Regions from separate parts of the Vibrio sp. R10-SG-ISO4 genome, predicted to be linked through region 1. Evidence: predicted binding sites of a transcription regulator. Region 1 holds the regulator's gene; each other region holds the start of a gene.
What was found. Region 1 encodes CRP, which controls carbon source genes, mostly activating them, when cyclic AMP is high. Its sites were predicted from a motif close to TGTGANNNNNNTCACA; they were not measured.
Positions count from the first base shown of each region.

Region 2: a site for CRP is predicted at 2,376-2,391, ahead of pyrG (CTP synthase). Genes of this name have one in related genera too.
Region 3: a site for CRP is predicted at 1,386-1,401, ahead of recB (exodeoxyribonuclease V subunit beta). Genes of this name have one in related genera too.
Region 4: a site for CRP is predicted at 2,198-2,213, ahead of cdd (cytidine deaminase). Genes of this name have one in related genera too.

Region 1 is NZ_JCBDHJ010000022.1:68,895-72,586, reverse strand. It holds gene astD (succinylglutamate-semialdehyde dehydrogenase) at 1-1,175, shown strand, start outside; gene AC6R03_RS16275 (DUF1338 domain-containing protein) at 1,295-2,095, shown strand; gene crp (cAMP-activated global transcriptional regulator CRP) at 2,264-2,896, opposite strand; gene AC6R03_RS16265 (phosphoribulokinase) at 3,154-3,692, opposite strand, start outside.
Region 2 is NZ_JCBDHJ010000002.1:43,358-47,049, forward strand. It holds gene relA (GTP diphosphokinase) at 1-1,392, shown strand, start outside; gene mazG (nucleoside triphosphate pyrophosphohydrolase) at 1,494-2,303, shown strand; gene pyrG (CTP synthase) at 2,476-3,692, shown strand, end outside.
Region 3 is NZ_JCBDHJ010000023.1:37,253-40,944, reverse strand. It holds gene recC (exodeoxyribonuclease V subunit gamma) at 1-1,204, shown strand, start outside; gene recB (exodeoxyribonuclease V subunit beta) at 1,578-3,692, shown strand, end outside.
Region 4 is NZ_JCBDHJ010000015.1:117,863-121,554, reverse strand. It holds gene sbcB (exodeoxyribonuclease I) at 1-1,063, shown strand, start outside; gene AC6R03_RS09290 (CidA/LrgA family protein) at 1,079-1,444, shown strand; gene AC6R03_RS09285 (LrgB family protein) at 1,444-2,121, shown strand; gene cdd (cytidine deaminase) at 2,328-3,215, shown strand; gene AC6R03_RS09275 (cyclic di-GMP phosphodiesterase) at 3,365-3,692, opposite strand, start outside.

The sequences.
Region 1 (3,692 bases):
GCACAGAAGCCGCGGCCATGGCGGGCAAGATTGCCATCTCTATTCGCGCTTATCATGATCGCACAGGCGAAAGTACCCGCGAAGCGGCGGGTAACCAAATTGTACTGCGCCATCGCCCGTTGGGTGTGATGGCGGTGTTTGGCCCGTATAACTTCCCGTGTCATTTGCCCAATGGTCACATTGTCCCAGCGCTGCTGGCGGGCAACACCGTGGTGTTCAAGCCGTCAGAGCAAACGCCGCTGACCGGTGAGCTAGCGATGAAGCTGTGGCAACAAGCGGGATTGCCTGCGGGCGTGATCAACTTAGTCCAAGGGGGCAAAGAGACGGGCATTGCGCTAGCAGAGTCGAAAGGCATTGATGGCCTGCTGTTTACTGGTAGCGCCAATACAGGTCACCTGCTGCATCGCCAATTTGCCGGTCAGCCAGACAAGATGCTGGCACTGGAGATGGGCGGCAACAACCCTATGGTCATCAGTGAGCACTATGGTGAGCTGGACGCGACGGTCTACACCATTTTGCAATCGGCCTTTATCAGTGCCGGGCAGCGTTGCACCTGTGCGCGACGTCTCTATGTGCCTGTGGGCGACAAAGGCGATGCCTTGGTCAATCGCTTGGTTGCGGCCACACGCAAGCTGCGCGTCGATCAGCCGTTTGCAGAGCCAGCGCCTTTTATGGGCCCACAAATTTCGAAAGCCGCGGCACACTTTATCCTCAACGCACAGGCGAACTTGCAGAGCCTTGGTGGTGTGAGCTTGGTGGAAGCGAAAGCGGGCGAGGCGGCGTTTGTCACTCCGGGGATTATTGATGTCACGGCCATCGATGCGCTGCCAGATGAAGAGTATTTTGGCCCGCTGCTGCAAGTGGTGCGTTATCAAGGTCTTGAGCGCGCCGTTGAGCTGGCCAATGACACCCGCTTTGGCCTCTCTGCTGGACTGGTGTCCACCGATGATGATGAGTGGGCCTACTTTGTTGATCACATTCGCGCAGGCATCGTCAATCGCAACCGCCAATTAACTGGGGCGAGTGGCGATGCGCCATTTGGCGGACCGGGCGCCTCGGGCAACCTTCGCCCAAGTGCTTACTACGCTGCGGACTATTGCGCTTACCCTATGGCGTCGATGGAAGGAGAGCACACCTTGCTGCCTGAGACGTTAAGCCCGGGTGTAGAACTGTAAGACGTACCTTGGGCTCGCTTGGAGCCCAAGGTGTTCGATTCATTGCTAGGTTTGTGATTAAGCCATTCTTTTAAAGAACCAGCTTTACGATTCAGCTTCACGATTAACATGGAGACGTTATGACGCCTGCTCAACTGTTCGATTTACTGTGGCAAGACTATATTTCCCGTCTATGTCCTCAAGCAGCCAAGGTTCATCAGCTTTTAGAAGAAGATGAACCGCTGATCAATGACCATATTGCGCTGCGTACCTTTAACATTGCGCCGCTCGGTATCGAGACATTGGCTGCGCCATTTATTGCGCTGGGTTACCAAGCGTGTGGTGACTACCTGTTTGAGAGCAAACACTTGGTCGCCAAGCACTACGAGCACGCCGATCCGACGTTGCCAAAAGTGTTCATCAGTGAGCTGAAAGTCGAAGAGTGCTCAGCGCCGCTGCAAAGCATTGTCAGCAAGCTGGTGGCACAAGTGGAGGCATCCGCACTGCAAAGCCATGAGTTTTTGTATGCGGGCCGTTTGTGGGATCTCAGCTATGAAGATTTTCAAACCCTCGCCCAAGAGAGTGAGTACGCAGCATGGCTTGCGGCGCACGGCTATGGGGCCAACCATTTCACCGTAAGCGTTAATCAGCTCAAGGCATTTGACGAGGTCGCGGCGGTGAATGAGCACCTGCGCCAAGCGGGCTTTGTCATCAATGAGTCGGGTGGCGAAGTGAAAGGCTCACCAGAGGTACTGCTTGAGCAATCGTCCACCATGGCAGACAAAGTCGAGGTGAGCTTTAGTGACGGTACGCAAGTGATCCCAGGCGGCTTCTACGAATTCGCTAAACGCTATCCGATGAGTAATGGTGAGCTCTACCCGGGGTTTGTCGCGGCGTCAGCGGATAAGATATTTGAGAGTACGGATGGGGGAAGTTCCTAGTGCCTAGTTGCTAGTTCCTAGAGGGGGGCTGGTGAAATGGGTGATGGGTAGTGGGTGATTGGGCTAGGGCCTGGTAAATAAAAAGCCACCGCTGGTAGACAGGGTGGCTTTCTTAATCTTTAAAGGTTTTCTCTAGGAACTAGCCACTAGGAACTCGCCTCTAATACCCTATCGCGTGCCGTAGACGACGATGGTTTTACCGTGGGCGGAGATCAGGTTTTGCTCTTCAAGCATCTTCAAGATACGGCCAACGGTCTCACGTGAACAGCCGACAATCTGACCGATCTCTTGACGAGTGATCTTGATTTGCATGCCGTCTGGGTGCGTCATAGCATCTGGCTGTTTCGCTAGGTTAAGTAGCGTTTGCGCGATGCGGCCTGTCACGTCTAGGAAGGCGAGGTCACCGACTTTTTGGCTCGTCACTTGTAGGCGGCTTGCCATTTGCGCAGATAGACGCATTAGGATGTCAGGGTTGACTTGGATAAGCTGACGGAATTTCTTGAATGAGATCTCTGCAACTTCACAAGGTGATTTAGCACGAACCCAAGCGGTACGCTCTTGATCTTCTTCAAATAGACCAAGTTCACCGATAAAGTCACCTTGGTTTAGGTAAGAAAGGATCATTTCCTTACCTTCTTCGTCTTTAATCAGTACCGCCACAGAGCCTTTGACGATGTAGTAAAGCGTCTCTGCTTTCTCACCGGCGTGGATCAATGTGCTTTTTGATGGGTACTTATGAATATGACAATGTGACAGGAACCACTCTAATGTTGGATCGGTTTGAGGTTTACCTAGAACCATAATATCTCACTTCCTCTGCAGGGTACGCTTGCCGCTTTCCATTTTTGTCGCGCCAGTAAAAGACGCGAAGCCCTGAACAAGGCTTTTTAGGATAAGAGCACTTATTCAATGCTGCAAGCCATCTTTGTTTCGGTTACAAATAGTAGCCTTTTTCAAAAGGGATTTCTTGATTTTAATCGTGTCAAGTTGGTGATTGTTTACGCAAAAATGTGCACATGATCACGGTATGACAAGTAAACGGGTCTTAGGACTGATCGCTAGCCAATTTTACCCGTCTCGATAAGTTGCTGTAGGATAGGTCTGACGATGAGTTCCATCGCAAAACTCATCTTACCCCCCGGCACGACAATGGTGTTGTGGCGCGACATGAAAGAGCCATCAATCATAGCGAGCAGATATGGGAAGTCGACCTGTTTGATGCCGCGCAGGCGGATCACCACAAAGCTTTCATCTAAACTTGGGATGCCTTTAGCGTTAAGTGGGTTGGACGTATCGACGGTCGGCACGCGTTGGAAGTTGATGTGGGTACGCGAAAATTGCGGGGTAATGTAGTTGAGGTAGTCATCCATCGAGCGGACAATCGAGTCCATTACCGCTTCGCGTGAGTGACCGCGATCGCGCGTGTCACGGACGAATTTTTGAATCCACTCCAAGTTCACAATGGGCACCATGCCAATCAAAAAGTCGACGTGTTGGGCGACGTTGACCTCACCATCCACCACGCCGCCATGCAGTCCTTCGTAGAACAGCACGTCAGAATTTTCCGGCAAATCTTGCCACGGCGTGAAGGTACCCG
Region 2 (3,692 bases), on a different contig from region 1:
GCAGTGCGCATCATCGCCGATAAACTGCAAGACTGTTACGCCGCACTGGGGATGGTGCACACCAAATACAAACACCTGCCCAGTGAGTTTGATGACTATGTCGCAAACCCAAAACCGAATGGCTACCAATCCATTCACACCGTAATTCTCGGCCCAGAAGGCAAGACCATCGAGATTCAGATCCGCACCAAGCAGATGCACGAAGATTCTGAACTTGGCGTGGCCGCGCACTGGAAATACAAAGAGGGCGGCGCTGGTCGCAGTGGGTACGATGAGAAAATTACCTGGCTACGCAAACTGCTTGATTGGCAAGAGGAGATGTCCGACTCGGGTGAGATGTTGGATGAAGTGCGCAGCCAAGTGTTTGATGACCGCGTCTATGCCTTTACTCCGCGTGGCGATGTCGTCGACTTACCGATGGGCGCGACTCCGCTCGATTTTGCTTACCACATTCACTCAGAAGTGGGGCATCGCTGTATTGGTGCCAAAGTAGCGGGCCGTATCGTACCTTTTACCCATAAATTGTCGATGGGCGATCAAGTGGAGATCATTACCGCTAAAGAGCCCAACCCATCGCGCGACTGGTTAAACCCGTCGATGGGGTTTGTGACCTCAGGGCGAGCACGCGCGAAGATCAATGCTTGGTTCCGCAAGCAGTCTCGTGAGAAAAACCTCGAGGCGGGGCGCGAGATTCTCGAGGTGGAACTGGCGAAAATTGGTGCGACGTTAAAAGACGCCGAGCGTTACTCGCTGAAGCGCTTCAACGTTAACTCGACCGATGAACTGTTTGTTGGGGTGGGCAGTGGTGATTTGCGGATTAACCAGATCATTAATCATATCAATGCGTTGGTGAACAAGCCCACCGCTGAAGAAGAAGACAAGCAAGCACTAGAAAAGCTCCAAGAAGCAGAGCACAAAGCGCCGGCTCAGAGCCGCCCTAAGAAGGATGCGGTTGTGGTCGAAGGGGTCGACAACTTGATGACTCACCTCGCTCGATGCTGTCAGCCAATCCCGGGCGATGAAATCTGCGGTTATATCACCCAGGGCCGTGGCATTTCAGTACATCGCGCCGATTGTGAGCAGCTTGATGAGTTAAGGCACCATGCACCAGAACGTATTATTGATACCGTTTGGGGCAGCGGTTTTGTGGGCTCCTACATTCTCACCGTCCGTGTTGAGGCGATGGAGCGCGGTGGGCTGTTAAAAGACATCACTACGCTGTTTGCTAATGAGAAAATCAAAGTGACCAGCATGAAGAATCGCGTCGACTACCGTAAACAGTTATCGATCATGGATTTTGATCTTGAAGTGAACAACATCGAGGTGTTATCACGGGTGATCAAACGTGTGGAACAGATCCGAGACGTGATGAGCGTTAAACGTTTGGGCTAACCGGAATCCGTAGCAATTATTGACAATGCGCGTTAAGCGCGACCAACAGTTCGAAGGTGAGTGGTTATGCTGCTCACCTTTTCATTTTGTGAGGGAGAGGCATGAGTCATCCAATTGAACAATTAGAGCAAATCATGGCCAAGCTGCGTGATCCAGAACACGGCTGCCCATGGGATTTAAAGCAGTCTTTCGACACCATAGTGCCGCACACCATTGAAGAAACCTATGAAGTGGTGGATGCGATTCACAACCGCGATTGGACCAATCTAAAAGAAGAGCTTGGCGATCTGTTGTTCCAGGTGATTTTCTACAGTCAACTGGCTAAAGAGCAGCAATTGTTTGATTTTTCTGAGGTGGTCGACACAGTGAATGAAAAACTCACGCGCCGTCACCCGCATGTCTTTGGTCAAGCGGAGTTTGCCAGCGACGAGGAAATTAACGCCAATTGGGAGGCGGAAAAAGCCAAAGAGAAAGCGCAACTAGGCAAAAATGAACAAAGTATCCTAGACTCAATACCAGCTTCTCTACCGGCGCTTTCTCGTGCTACAAAAATTCAGAAAAAGTGCGCCAAAGTGGGTTTTGATTGGGACACTTTAGGACCCGTGGTGGATAAAGTACGCGAGGAGGTCGATGAAGTCGTCGCGGAAGCGGTCCAAGTCTCGGTGCAAGATGACAAGGTCGAGATGGAGCTCGGTGATTTGCTGTTTGCGGTGGTGAATCTTGCTCGTCACCTCGGTCATGACCCAGAATCGGCATTGAGTAAGGCGAATCTTAAGTTTGTGCGTCGCTTTAAAGGCGTAGAATCACGCGTTGCGGCGCAGAATAAGACGCTAGAACAGTTACCCTTAGAGGCGCTTGATGCTCTGTGGGATGAAGTAAAAGCGGCGGAAAAAAATACTCGCTCAGAGTAATCACGCGAATTCGTCTGAGTACAGTCAGCCGTCGTGTGAATTTGATTTGAAGCAAAAAAGAAAAAATCACAGTGTGATAGATTTCACGTTGTGGCGGTTAGGGTCTTCTGGTATATTTTCGTCCCGTCCAGAAGAATTCCATTTCCCTCATTCAACCAATTTCAGGTTAAACATGACGACAAATTACATTTTTGTTACTGGCGGGGTTGTATCCTCTCTAGGTAAAGGTATTGCAGCTGCATCTCTAGCCGCTATTCTAGAAGCTCGTGGTCTTAAAGTGACCATGATGAAGCTTGACCCTTACATCAACGTTGACCCGGGCACCATGAGCCCAACTCAGCACGGTGAAGTGTTCGTCACGGAAGATGGCGCAGAGACCGACCTAGATCTTGGTCACTATGAGCGTTTCATTCGCACCAAGATGACTAAGCGCAATAACTTTACTGCCGGTCGTGTTTACGCAGACGTGCTTCGCAAAGAGCGTCGTGGTGACTACCTAGGTGCCACCATTCAAGTTATCCCTCACATCACTAACGCCATCAAAGACCGTGTTATTGCCGGTTCTGAAGGGCACGATGTGGCTATCGTTGAAGTTGGTGGTACGGTCGGTGACATCGAGTCATTGCCGTTTATGGAAGCGATTCGTCAGCTTGCTGTTGAACTCGGCCGTGAACGTGCGATGTTCATGCACTTGACGCTAGTCCCTTACCTTGCTGCGGCGGGTGAAGTGAAAACCAAGCCGACTCAGCACTCAGTGAAAGAGCTGCTCTCTATCGGTATCCAACCTGATATTCTGGTTTGTCGTAGCGATCGCATGATCCCAGCGAACGAGCGTAAGAAAATTGCCCTTTTCTGTAACGTTCCTGAGAAAGCGGTGATTTCGATGAAGGATGTGGATTCGATCTACAAGATCCCTCAACTGATCAAATCGCAAGGTCTTGATGATCTTGTGTGTGCACGTTTTGGTATCGACGCTCCAGAAGCAGACCTGTCTGAATGGGAGCAGGTTATCTATGAAGAAGCGAACCCAACGGGCGAAGTGACCATCGGTATGATCGGTAAATACATCGAACTGCCGGACGCGTACAAATCAGTCAACGAAGCGCTTAAGCATGCTGGCTTGAAAAACCGCTTGAACGTCACCATTAAATACGTAGATTCACAAGATGTTGAGACTAAAGGAGTTGAAGTGCTTGCCGGTCTTGACGCTATTCTAGTACCGGGCGGTTTTGGTGACCGTGGTATCGAAGGTAAGATTCGCGCAGCGCAATACGCGCGTGAAAACAATGTCCCTTACCTTGGTATCTGTCTTGGTATGCAAGTCGCGTTGATTGAATACGCTCGTAACGTTGCGGGCATGGAAGGCGCGCATTCAACAGAATTTAATAA
Region 3 (3,692 bases), on a different contig from region 1:
GGTCTCTGAGTTAATGGAATATTGTCATCAAAACTACTGTTTGGAAGGCGATTCAGGTTTAGGCTGTGATGAGTCCGGCTCGCGCCTTGTTCACCACTTGAGCACGTCTCATCCTATGGTGCCGTTCAGCGCTGAGGCGTTTATTGGCGAGCGGGCAAGTTACGCTCAAGAGTGGTTACCTGCCGCCTTGCGCCAGGGGCAAAAGAGTGGTGATTTTCAGCGTCAGTTGAGTGACTACCTACTCGGCGCGCACTTTCCACTCGAGTTGGATTTAGTCGAGCTGCAACGCTTTTGGCGCCTGCCTGTTCAGTACTTTTTCAACCGCCGCTTGAAGGTGACGTTTGAGCCTCCGCAACCTGTGATGAACGATGAAGAGCCCTTTGTGCTGGGCGGACTGGAAAGCTATCAGTTGCGCGATGAGCTGCTTACGACACTGCTGACCGCTCACACATTAGCTGATCGCGATCCTAGTCGCTTGATGGCGCAATGTGTGGCGAAGCATCGCGCCGAAGGGCGTTTGCCTATTGGCGCTTTTGGTGACATTGAGTTTGAAACCAACCGAGTGCAAAGTGAAGAGTTAGCGAAAACCTTGCACGGATTGTGTCAAGCGCCTTGTGAGGATCATGAAGTCACTCTCACGTTGGATGTGCTTGGCGATGGCAAACCCGTACAGCTGGTCGGCTGGTTGACTCAAGTGTACCAATCTGGGCTAGTGCGTTTTCGTACTGGGCGGATTCGATCTCAAGACTATCTCTCCGCTTGGCTTGATCATTTGGCTATGGCCGCCAGTGGTCGTGCGCTGCGCACTCACCTGATCGGCTATGACAAAAAAGAAGGGGCGCAGCATCTGGTCTACCCTGCACTAGAGTCTCGTGAGCAAGCGTACGCACTACTCAATGAGCTGGTGGGTCTTTACTACCAAGGCATGAGTGAGCCTTTACCTTATTTCCCCCGTACCGCTTTAGCGGCGATAGAAGCGGGCTTTAGTCGCGGAAAGTGGGTGGACGATGAAGACAAATCGCTGAAAAAAATGGCCGATACGTTCAATGATGGCTACATGTCGAGTGGCGAAGGCAACGACAGTTACATTCGTCGTATTTGGCCGCAATGGGATGAGGAACTGGCCGCTCGAGTGCGTACATTGGCTGCTCGCGTCATTCAAGCACCTCGTCTCGCTGCACAAGATGCTGCCGATGTGTCGTAGAGGGGCAGTGAAAATGAAAAGTAAAAATAGCAGAAGGTAAAGTGGCCGCCAGAAAATCATTATAGTGTAGGGCGTTCGCTGTACGGCCACAGGTCAGAGGGACCATGATTTGTTGGGTTGATGGGCAGACACACTGCCTCAACTCGTGCTGCGAATACTAACGACTCACTCTATAGGCTGCTGTGAGTAAGATCGCAGAACTCCCCGTATTTTTATGGGGTTAACAGATAAAATAGCGTTTTATTAACCGGATCACATTGAGTATTAGCACTAATATTGTCGAGCTGAATCGTGATAGGTGAAACATCCATGAATTCATACAATGTGCCATTGAGCCAATGTGTGAACTCGTACAGTTAAAGGGCAGAATTTTATGACCGCATCGTCTCGTTCCACTCTTTCTAGTGGTGGTGATATCACACCGACCGCACTCGATACGATGACTTTTCCATTGCATGGTGCTCGGCTGATTGAAGCCTCAGCTGGAACAGGAAAAACCTTTACCATTGCAGGGCTTTATTTGCGCTTGTTGCTCGGGCATGGCGACGAGCAGACTCGGCACGCGCATCCGCTCACTGTGGATCAGATTTTGGTGGTGACCTTTACTGAGGCTGCCACGGCGGAGCTGCGCGATAGGATCAGGGCGCGTATTCATGACGCGCGCCTTGCTTTTGCTCGTGGTCAAAGCAGCGACCCAGTGATCGAGCCTTTGCTTGAAGCGGTGACGGATCACGCCCAAGCTGCGCAAATATTGCTGCAAGCGGAAAGGCAGATGGATGAAGCCGCCGTCTACACGATTCATGGTTTCTGCCAGCGGATGCTGACGCAAAATGCGTTTGAGTCAGGCAGTCGATTTAGCAATGAATTTGTCACTGATGAAAGCCATCTAAAAGCGCAAGTGGTCGCAGATTATTGGCGGCGTAATTTCTATCCATTACCCCCCCAACTGGCAGGTGAAATTCGCCGAATTTGGCGGGCGCCGAATGAGCTGTTAGCCGCGATTTCGAACTATTTGACTGGTGCACCTTTGGCGTTAAGCGTGCCTGCAATGCGGGGCAGCTTAGCGGATTTGCATGAGCGTAATCTGGCTCAAATTGATGAACTCAAGGCACTTTGGCGAGCGCATCAAGACGAGGTGCAGGCGATCATCAACGAGTCAGACGTCAATAAGCGCAGTTACAGTAAAAAATCGCTACCGACCTGGATAGAGAGTGTTTCTGCCTGGGCTGCCCAGGCGACGACAAACTATGAGATACCCACGGCGCTGGAGAAGTTTGCGCAAAACGCACTGCTTGAAAAAACACCGAAAGGCCAAGCGCCTGAGCACCCGTTATTTGCACGTATTGAAGCCCACCTCGCTCACCCGGTGGATCTCAAAGCGCCGATGTTGGCTCATGCGATAGAGCATTGCCGCACAATGCTGGCAGCGGCCAAAGCTCAGAAGCAGTGGCTCTCGTTTGATGACTTGTTGACTCAGCTTTCTGCGGCGATCGACCTTGATGATACTGAGCTACTGCGTGAGCGGATTCGCACTCTCTATCCCGTTGCAATGATCGACGAATTCCAAGATACCGACCCGCTGCAATACAGTATTTTCAGTCGTATTTACCTTGATCGCCCTGAGTGCGGTCTGTTTATGATTGGCGACCCGAAACAGGCGATTTACGCGTTTCGTGGCGCGGATATTTTTACCTACATTAAAGCGCGCCAACAGGTGACGTCGCATTTCACTTTAGGCACGAACTGGCGCTCAAGCGCCGATATGGTGGCAGCGGTCAATCAAGTGTTTTCAGTGCCGAAAAGCCCGTTTATCTACGATCAAGATATTCCTTTTTATCCCGTCAACGCCTCTCCGGGTTCTGAGCGCAAAGGTTGGACTTTAAGCGGCACACGACAACCAGCGTTGACGTATTGGTTACAAGAAGCTGAAGAGAAACCGCTGGCCAAAGGTGAGTACCTTGAGGCGATGGCGAGTGCGACGGCCAACCAGATCCAGACAATTCTTCAGGCTGCGGCTAATAATGAGGCCATGTTGGTAGGCGCGAAAGGCGAGCAGGCGATTGAGGCCGGTGATATTGCTGTGTTGGTGCGCACTGGGAATGAAGGTCGGATGATCAAACAAGCGCTGGCCGATCAAGGCATTGCCAGTGTCTATCTCTCCAACCGAGACAGTGTGTTCAGTTCTGTTGTTGCCGCCGATGTGCAGCGTCTATTGCAAGCGGTGCTGACGCCCGAGTACGACAGAGCGTTAAGAGCGTGCTTAGCCAGCGAACTGTTTGCCCTTGATGCGGCCACACTCGATAGCTTGAACAACGATGAAAACGAGTGGGAAAACGCGATCAATGAGTTTAAAGGTTACCGCCAACTTTGGCAGCAACGCGGTGTATTGCCGATGTTGCGCAGCGTGATCAGCAAGCGTCATATTGCAGAGCGCCTGCTAGAAGAGCAAAACGGTGAGCGAACCTTGACGGATCTGATGCACATGGGT
Region 4 (3,692 bases), on a different contig from region 1:
CTATGCGTGGAGCTGGCAAAACGGCAACTCTCGCTGGGATCTTTTGGATGTGCTACGCGCTTGTCATGCGTTGCGACCTGAAGGCATCGAGTGGCCAGAAAACGAAGAAGGCTTTATTAGCTTTAAGTTGGAACATTTGTCGGTCGCCAATGGCATTGAACACGCCAACGCGCACGACGCGATGGCGGATGTGATTGCCACCATTGAGATGGCAAAAAAAATCAAAGCCGCACAGCCCAAATTGTTTGATTACTTTTTGTCGATGCGCCACAAACGCAAACTCAATGAGCTGATCGATATTGTCAACATGACCCCCTTGATGCACGTCTCCGGCATGTTAGGCCGAGAGTGCCAATACACCAGTTGGATGGTTCCAGTGGCGTGGCACCCGACCAACCAAAACGCGGTTATCATGGTGGACTTAGCCAAAGATCCTCAGCCACTGTTGGATCTTGATGTCGACGCACTCAACACGCGTTTGTACACCAAGCGAGACGACCTAGGGCCAGATGAACTGCCCGTGCCGGTCAAACTGGTGCATCTCAATAAGTGCCCAATTCTCGCCCCTGCGAAAACCCTCACGGCGGACAATGCCGCTCATATTGGCATCGACCGCGAGCAGTGCTTACAAAACCTAGCCACGCTTCGCCAACACCCAGAAATCCGCGAAAAGTTGATTGGCTTGTACAGTATTGAAAGAGAGTACGCCGCGTCATCCGACGTGGATACTCAGTTGTATGACGGTTTCTTTTCTCCTGCCGACAAAGCAGCCATGGAGATCATTCGCCAAACTGAACCGCAGCAACTCGCAGGTCTAGACATTGAATTCAGTGATCCACGCATCGCCCCGCTACTATTTCGCTACCGCGCACGCCACTACCCATGGACATTGGATGAAAAAGAGCAGCAGCAGTGGGCGGCGCATTGCCGCGAGTACTTCGAAAGTCGCATTGAAAATTACATGATCAATCTGGAAAACTTAGTTCATGAACATGAAAGTGACGAAAAGAAAGTCGCTATCTTAAAATCGGTCTATCAATACGTTCAACAGTTGGTCTCTTAAGGCAACACCGCTCTTATGCCTCGTACTTTATTGCACTACTTCATCTCATTTGGCTTGATTTTTCTCTGCCTGATCGCCGGTCTTAATATTCAGCAATGGCTGAAGACCTCGATTCCCGGCAGCATCATCGGCATGCTTATTTTGTTCTGCTTGATGGCAAGCGGCTTGGTGCCCTCAAAGTGGGTCAAACCCGGTGCGACGCTGTTTATTCGCTATATGGTACTGCTGTTTGTGCCCATCAGTGTCGGCTTGATGGAACACTTCGATCTGCTCTACCACAATGCGTGGCCAATTCTGGCAAGTGCGATTGGTGGCACGGCGATTGTCCTCATCTCTCTGGGCTGGATGCTCGATCGCCTGCTTAAGCGAGGCAACCAATGATGTGGCTACTCGTGACTGTGGTGGTGTTTTTGAGTGCGCGTTGGGTGTGCAGTAGAGTCAACTCACCGTTAATGAACCCGCTGCTGGTCAGCCTAGCGGTTCTTATCCCGCTTCTGACTTGGCTGAGCGTTCCTTTTGAAACCTATTACGAAAGCAATCACTGGATCAATCTCCTGCTGCAGCCTGCGGTTGTGGCCTTGGCCTACCCACTGTATGAGCAGCTCCCTCAAATTCGGGCCAATTGGCGCATCATTATGTTGGCATGCGGCGTGGGTAGCGTCCTGTCAATGGCGACGGCCAGTCTGATTGCCGTTAGCCTAGACACCGACTTAACCTTGATCGCCAGTTTACTCGGCAAATCGGTAACCACACCGATTGCGATGGAAGTCTCTAGCCATTTGGGTGGCGAACCCGCGATTGCAGCGATTTTGGTGCTATTGGTCGGCTTGTTTGGGGCGATTTTTGCCTACCCTATCTATGGGCTGTTAAACATCACCCACCCAATTGCAAAGGGTCTGACCATGGGCACTGTCTCACATGCCCTTGGCACCGCGACCTGTGCGGAGAAAAACGCGCAAGATGCGGCGTTTAGCTCTCTGGCTCTGGTGGTATGTGGCGTGATCACCTCCATATTGGCACCGTCATTTTTTGCTCTGGCACTCTGGTTATCGCACTAGCTGCGGCTAGACAGTGCGCCAGAATTGTGTGACATCACTCATCTATCAGCAAATTTGCACTCGTTACAAACGTAAGTGTGATTTTTATCACTGTATTGTTTGGTGCGTCGCATAGAATGATTGTCCAGTATCACAAGATGTCAACAACCTAGCTATGTTTTCCCTAGCATCGAGCTTGACTCTGAAATAACAACAAAGGATTCACTATGACCAGCCGCATAGAACAAGCCCTGACACAGCTCCCTAGCGACGTTGCCGATTACCTCAAACCCATCGTGCTGAGCGAGTCATTTGATGCCACCCTGTCAGCCGACCAATTTGAGCAGTTTAAAAACATCAGCGGTAAAAACGATGCTGATACGCGAGTGATGCTCTTGCCTGTCGCGGCGGCGTTCTCCTACGCCCCCCTGTCTAAATTCTACGTGGGCGCGATTGTGCGCGGCTTAACGGGTCGCTTATATTTCGGTGCCAACGTTGAGATTGCCGGTGTGCAACTCGGTCAAACGGTACACGCCGAGCAATGTGCCATCAGCCACGCGTGGATGAAAGGCGAGCAAGGCATTTCTGACATCACCATCAACTACAGCCCTTGTGGCCACTGTCGTCAGTTTATGAATGAACTGTCGACGGCAAAAGAACTCACGGTTCAATTGCCTGAACGTGAAGGCAAGACTCTGCACGATTATCTGCCAGAAGCCTTTGGCCCTAGCGATCTCGGCATTGAGTCGGGTTTGATGTCTGAGGTCAATCACGGCTATCACAGTGAAGACGGTGACGAGTTGGTACAAGCGGCTCTGAAAGCGCTGAATATGAGCCACTCACCTTACACTCACAACCTGAGCGGTGTCGCACTCAAAACCACCGATGGGTCGACCTATCTCGGTGCGTACGCTGAAAACGCTGCGTTCAACCCAAGCTTGCCACCACTGCAAGTCGCGTTAATTCAACTGTTGATGGCCGGTAAATCCTTCAGCGACATTGAATCTGGTGCCTTGGCAGAGATGGCCGAAGGCGGAATCAGCCACCTCGCCGACACGCAAGCGACCCTTGAAGTATTAGGACCAGATATTCCGCTGACCTATCTTGCGATCTAAGCTTTAGCGCCGACAAATTGTGCTCGATAATAAAGCGCCTTTTATCCACATAACGTGAGTAAAAGGCGCTTTTTCTGTTTACGGTGGCAGTGTTGTCTGCGAAGACCTATTCTGCCTACAACGAAAAGTAGCGGCTCACTATCGATGCATCAAACGTCAAAGAACGGCGTCGCATCCACTTCTAGCTGACTTGGCGCAATCGCTTTGGCAATCTTGACACTGCTGCGCTTGAGATCGACAAAAGCCACATCAACATAACGCTTGTTCTTGCGCGAGTAAAAGCACTTCACTTCCGGTTTCAGCGGCTCAGATTCATTGGATGTCCAGACGATGCCCACTCGCCCATCACTGAGTTCGACTAACGCCCCCACTGGGTACATACCGATACAGTTGATGAACTTATACACCAAGTCACGATCGAGGTGATTGGGCGTGAGGCTCAATAGAATTTTAAACGCCTCTGCCGAGCTCATTCCA